Regions from separate parts of the Weizmannia sp. FSL W8-0676 genome, predicted to be linked through region 1. Evidence: riboswitches for the same ligand, from Rfam matches in the RefSeq annotation. Region 1 holds a riboswitch; the other holds the start of a gene.

Region 1 (3,420 bases):
TTATAGTATATATTGGCATTCACAAACGGAAACTTTGCTCCGCTGATCGTCTGTTTCAAAAAATCAAGCCCGTAATGAAAATCATGATTGCCCACGGTCGCCGCATCGTAATTTAAATGGTTCATCACACGAATAAACGGGTGAATTTCCCCCTTTTTTAACGGGCGCCGGGCAACATAAGCAGCCATTTCATTCCCTTCGAGCAAGTCCCCGTCATCAAACAGCATCGTATTTTTTGCCGCTTTCCTCTCCGCCGCAATGAGTGAAGCCGTGAGGGCAAGCCCGTAAGTCTCCGCCTCAGTGCGCGCGGCATAATCGTAATTCAGCATATAGCCGTGCAAATCCGATGTCTCCAGCAAACGCAAATCGACAGTGGCCCGTTTCGGCTGAAACCAAAAAGCCGCATCCGCATGTTCCGTCCGGGGAAAAAGAGCGAGGGACAGTACCGCTGCCCACAGCAGCATTTTTTTGCCCATCTTTATCCCTCCAAAAATCAATACATGCTGTGAATAGTTTGTGCTCCGGGGTGCTCATTATTGCAGCCCGGCCGGTAACAATCCTTGGAAACAGAGGCACAATTTTTTCGGGCCCATGCAAAAAGGGGACACTGCCGATGATCTTTCAACGGACAGAACATTCGCAAACAAAAAAGGCACCCCGCCCCTGTTCCGGCAGTGCACCTTCTTTAACTTCATAGCTGATTTTAAGATTCCGTTACATATTTGTGATCTTTGGAATCGTGCCCGCCGCCGCTGATTTCAGCAAGGTACGCTTCCCCTTTTTCTTTGTCATATTTTCCTTCCCATTTTGACACAATAATGGTTGCCAGTGTATTCCCAACGACATTGCAGACTGTTCTTGCCATATCCAGAATACGGTCAATCCCGGCAATAAATGCAAGGCCTTCAATCGGAATGCCGACCGTTCCCAGCGTCGCCAAAAGCACGACGAATGAAACCCCCGGAACACCGGCAATGCCTTTTGACGTGACCATAAGCACGAGCACCAGAGAAATTTGCGCACCGATGGACATATGAATCCCATACATTTGCGCAATAAACAGCGCCGCCAGCGACTGGTACAAGGTCGAGCCGTCCAGGTTGAAAGAATATCCGGTCGGAATAACCAGTGTGGTGATCGATTTCGGGCAACCGAATTTTTCCATTTTCTCCATGAGCCTTGGCAGTACCGCTTCTGAGCTTGCAGTGGAATAGGCAAGGATCAATTCGTCTTTCAGGATCTTGAAGAGATTGAAAATATTTACACGGAAAAGCCAGCCAATCAGGCCAAGCACGACAACCACAAAGAAAATAATCGTGCCGTAAACCGTGAAAACAAGCTTGCTCAGCGGGATCAATGACTTGAGGCCGAATTGCGCAACCGTTACGCCAATAAGGCCGAATACACCGATCGGGGCCACTTTCATGACCAAATTGGTGACATAAAACATCGCTTCACTGACACCCTGGAAAAAGCGGAGCACCGGTTTTCCTTTTTCCCCGATGGCTGCCACCCCGATCCCGAACATGACAGAGAAGAAAATGATTGGAAGCATGTTCCCTTGTGAAAGGGATTCAAACAAGTTCGTCGGCACAATATTTAAGATCGTATCGACTATGCCATTGTGCTGCGTCTCTTTCGTTGTTTCCACATAACTGCTGATCGATGTTTTTGCCAGCGAACCCATATCCACCCCTGTACCCGGATGGAACAAGTTTCCGGCCAGCAACCCGACTACAATTGCAATGGTCGTGACAATTTCAAAATAGATTAATGCTTTCAGGCCGAGCTTTCCAACCTGCTTCATATCTCCTGCACCGGCAACACCGACAATCAGGCTTGAAACGACAATCGGGATCACAATCATTTTAATCAAGCGCAAAAAGAAATCGCCAAACGGCTGGAGAATATGGGCCACGGTGTCATTTCCGTGAAAAATGCCGCCGATCGCAATACCGAGAATCAGGCCGATAAAAATCTGCCAGGCTAAACTCACTCTTTTCATGTAGGTCCCTCCCAGATGCCAATATTTTTTCAAAAAGCGCAGTACGCAAGCTGCATACCGGATTGTTTGTAAAACTCAAATTGCAGATACCACCGGTTTCCGGATTTCCATGCGGAAACCGAATTTGCGGATGAAAAAAAACCACGAAAGAGAGAAATTCCTTCGCAGCATTTTTGCTTAAAAGGCGTGTCCAAAAAACACACGCAGTTCTCTCCAGACGCTTACGAGGTTAGCTGACGGATTAGGGAATAAAGAGTTTCCCTACCTTTCAATGAAAGGTTTCACCCCTGGTGCCCAAAGCACCCGTTGGTTCCCCCGTTTACATAAACATGTAATTGAGCGATGATATGAAGTTTTTAAAAAATAAAAAACAACTCATCCTTCTCCAATGTTTTAGCGTCCTTTGCCATTATATAATATTTTAATATAATATAGCAAATAAATTTTTTTATAGCGAGAGGCCGGACGCATTCGCGTTGCATAGCCGGCATCAATTTGCTGGTCATCCGCGGGAGATAGCATTCCACGCTTCAATTTGCTAAAATAAAACCAGTTGATACTTTGTGAAAAGAGGTACATTATGACACTTTTTTATTTTGTGCGCCATGGCCAGACAGAATGGAACGCCGACCGGAACAGATATTGCGGGAGAAGCGATATCGGTTTGTCTGAGACCGGCGTGCGGCAGGCGAAACTGGCGGCAGGATTTTTAAAGGACATTCCGTTTGATGCGGTTTACGCATCAACATTGGGCCGTGCTGTCCGTACGGCAGAAATTCTCGTGAAGGGGCGGAATTTGGAAATACACCAGGATCCGCGTCTTGTCGAAACGGACTTCGGTGCCTGGGAAGGAGAACGGCAGGAAGACTTTTCCGTAAACTATGCGGATAATTGGGAGGCATGGCTACAAGATCCGGGCGCGACACATGCGGGTTATACGGGGGAAACGGCCGTCCAAGTCTATAACCGTGTCCGTGCCTGTATCAATGAGCTGGTGGAAAAACATCCGGAGGAAACCGTCCTTGTTGTGGCCCACAGCATGGCAATCCGCTTTTTCGTCGCCGGAACACTGGAAGTCCCGTTTAAAAATTACCGGATGATCCCGCAAGACAACACGGGCATTACAATTTACAAAGAGGCACCGGAAAACGCCGGATTTCTGGCCATTAATCTCAATACGCATTTATATGCAATAAAATGAGGGTTAGACATTTTCAGAATAACGATTGCCCATTGCTACAGGAACCCAGCCCATGCCGGTTGAATAACGGAACCGGCATGGGCTGGGTTATTTGAAAATGAACGTAAGCCATGATGCGTTTTTATAATTTGTTTCATCAAAAATCCGGGACAAGATTGGTGCATGAACCTGGGGAAATGGCAATTTTACAAAGGCATGCAGCTGCCTTGCCTGC
Region 2 (3,420 bases), 1.0 Mb from region 1:
GGCATTCTAATTAGCAGTACGCAGGGGACAGCTCTTCCTTTTTGTCTGTATTAGACTTCCCATTTAAACATTCCTGGCACGCCCCTGCCCTAAATATTTTCGATGCTGTACGAAAAAAGCTGCCAGATCCGGCAGCTTTTTTACTTTTTAAAATGGTAGGGCATTGTTGCAACGACAACGTCTTTTTCCCATAGAAGGCGCATCCGGATGAGGAGCGCAGACTGGTTGTGCAAAATGTTTTGCCAGCGTTTTTTCGGGATGAATTGCGGAATGAGCACCATGACCTGGTACTCGTTTTCTTTTGCTTTCCGCTGGATAATTTCCAAAAATTTTGCAAGTGGCTGGACAATGCTCCGGTAAGACGAGTGCAGGGTGACAAGGCGGACACCACAACCCCACTCTTTCCACTTTTCTTCCATTTTCTTCTCGTCTTCATGATCAAAAGCGACATAAACGGCAATGACCTGATCCGAGAGCGATTTTGCATAATTAATCGTCCGCTCCACGACCGTTGTAATGCCGGCCACCGGGACAATGATCACATTGGAGTGGATTTCTTCCTGGAACTTGCCTTTAATCCGCAGCTGCTCGCCGACCGCCTCGTAATGCCGGTTCACTTTCCGGAAAATATACATGACAATCGGCAGGAAGATCAAAACCGGCCATACTTGCGTAAATTTCGTAATGAATAAAATCGCAAGGACACTAAATGTAATAATGGCACCGACAAAGTTGACCGACATTTTGCCGGCCCAGCCCCTCGGCCTTTGAGTGACCCATTTCACAATCATGCCGCATTGCGCAAGCGTAAACGGAATAAACACGCCGACTGCATACAATGGAATGAGGCGCTCGGTATTGCCCTGGAATGCCACAATTAAAATTATGGAAGCAACGCCGAGAAAAATAATGCCGTTTGAGTAACCAAGCCGGTCACCGCGGATCGTGAACATGCGCGGCATAAATTTGTCCCTTGCCAGGTTAAAAGCGAGCTGCGGGAACGCTGAGAACCCGGTGTTCGCAGCAAGCACGAGAATTAAAGTCGTAGTTGCCTGGACGAAATAGTACAAAACACCGTTGCCAAGTGTCCGGTGGGCCATTTGCGATACAACGGTTTCTGTTTCTTTCGGTGCAATGCCGAGCCAGTATGCGAGAAAACTGATGCCCGCCAAAAGCGATGCCAGAATGATACCCATCATGGCAAGCGTGCGGGCTGCGTTTCTCGGTGCCGGGTCGCGGAAGTTCGGGATCGCGTTGGAAATGGCTTCGACCCCTGTCAATGCCGAACAGCCGGATGAGAAAGCTTTTAACAAAAGAAACAGTGAAATGCCGGCGACCGGCGTACCGATATGCGGATGCAGGTTTTGCGGAATTTGCCCCGTTACTGTTTTGAATAAACCGACAACAATGATGACTAACAATGAAAATACGAACAGATAAACCGGGTAAGCGAGCACATTGGCCGATTCCGTCAGCCCGCGCAAATTCAGAATCGTAATGATCAGAACGAGAAAAACCGCAATCTGCACACTGTACGGATGCAAGCTCTGAAACGCGGAAGTAATGGCATCTGTTCCGGCTGAGACGGAAACGGCCACCGTTAAAATGTAGTCCACCAGCAAAGATCCGCCCGCAAGAAGGCCAGGGGTGACGCCGAGATTTTCTTTCGAGACACGGTATGCCCCGCCGCCTTGCGGATAAGAGTAAATGACCTGGCGATAAGATAAAATAAGTGCAGCCAATAAAATTAAAATGCCGACTGTAATTGGAATAGAATACCAAAATGCCAGCGCCCCCACTGTGGCAAGTACAATCAGCACCTGTTCAGGCCCGTACGCAACAGATGAAAGCGCGTCGGATGAAAGAATGGCCAATGCTTTTAACTTGGTCAGCTTCTGCCCTTCAAGTTCATTTGAACGAAGCGGTCTCCCAATTAACAATCGTTTTATCGTGGTGAACATTTGAATGGTCTCCTTTTATCTGCAGTGTTTCAAAAATGCTTCCCCTAAAATAAGAAAAACCACAAAGAGAATTCATCTTCCCTGTGGTCTATTGCCCGATCACAGTTTCACATCCTCTCTTATAACGCTGACGGGGTTAGCTGTCGGGTTCGGGCATAAGAGTGGCCCTGCCTTTTAAAAAAAGGCTTCACCCCAGAGCGGCGCGCGGCCGCCAACCTGGTTCCCCCGTTCCGTTTCCGGATTAAGCGGTTCAGTTATGGAACGCAAATTTTATATACGACATCCTATCTTACTCCCGTTGCCATTGTTTGTAAAGACTATTTATTGATATAAATATTCATGGGAAGGTTTCTCTCCAGATGTTCATTTCGGCGTGTACATTTAGATGAGACCGCGGCTTCCCTTTTTTCTACTTCTGCCCTTTCGAGTAAAATTTTACACATACGTACCCTTGCGTTTCGGTATGTCCATCTTTACCCGCCAAATCCCCGGGCAAACTGTCTTTGCTCCTGGTACTTTAATTTTCAATTATGCTTCTTTGTAGAATATCCGAATGTGCCCAAAGCATGCAAAAAGCAGGTTTTTCGGCTATTGGAACAGCAGATAAACGAGCGGGAAAGGTAACAAAAGGCAAAAAACCCGCAAGCTGCGGGCTTTTTTTAAAACTGAATTTTTTCTTCTAAAAAGGCTTTTAGTTCCGTGATTGGCACGCGGGTTTGCTCCATGGTGTCGCGGTCGCGGACGGTCACCATGTGGTCATCGCGCGAATCGAAGTCGTATGTGATGCAAAACGGCGTGCCGATTTCGTCCTGGCGGCGGTAGCGCTTGCCGATCGACCCGGTTTCGTCAAAATCAACCATAAACGTTTTCGACAAATCCGCAAAAATGTCGCGTGCTTCATCCGATAATTTTTTCGATAACGGCAGCACTGCGGCTTTGTAAGGCGCAAGGGCCGGATGCAGATGCATCACCGTGCGGGTTGTGCCGTCTTCGAGTTCCTCTTCTGCATAAGAGTCAATCAGGAATGCCAGCGCTACACGGTCCGCCCCGAGCGACGGCTCAATGCAGTACGGAACAAAGCGTTCATTCGTTTCCTGGTCAAGATAAGTGAAATCCTCGCCGGAATATTCCATATGGCGTTTCAGGTCGTAATCGGTGCGCGAGGCAATGCCCCACAATTCGCCCCAACCGAACGGGAAGTTGTATTCAAAGTCGGTGGTCGCGTTCGAGTAATGGGACAGTTCTTCTTTTTCATGGTCGCGCAGCCGCAAGTTTTCTTCCTTCATGCCGAGATTCAGCAAAAATTCGCGCGCATATTGTTTCCAGTAGTCAAACCATTTGAGCTCTTCGCCCGGCCTGCAGAAAAATTCAAGTTCCATCTGTTCAAATTCGCGCGTGCGGAAAATGAAGTTCCCCGGGGTGATCTCGTTCCGGAAACTTTTTCCGATTTGAGCAATCC

Evidence for each region. A riboswitch is a leader RNA that binds a small molecule or an ion and turns the genes downstream of it on or off. The one in region 1 is predicted to bind cyclic di-AMP.
Region 2: another riboswitch for cyclic di-AMP. It lies ahead of NST20_RS01940 (APC family permease); the one in region 1 lies ahead of NST20_RS13240 (cation:dicarboxylase symporter family transporter).

What each region holds. Positions count from the first base shown of each region.
Region 1 covers NZ_CP151954.1:2,664,874-2,668,293, forward strand. Annotated here, with positions in the region: gene NST20_RS13235 (metallophosphoesterase) at 1-476, opposite strand, end outside; gene NST20_RS13240 (cation:dicarboxylase symporter family transporter) at 704-2,005, opposite strand; cyclic di-AMP (ydaO/yuaA leader) riboswitch at 2,210-2,357, opposite strand; gene NST20_RS13245 (histidine phosphatase family protein) at 2,586-3,206, shown strand.
Region 2 covers NZ_CP151954.1:391,053-394,472, reverse strand. Annotated here, with positions in the region: gene NST20_RS01940 (APC family permease) at 141-1,961, opposite strand; cyclic di-AMP (ydaO/yuaA leader) riboswitch at 2,071-2,219, opposite strand; gene NST20_RS01935 (glycine--tRNA ligase) at 2,621-3,420, opposite strand, start outside.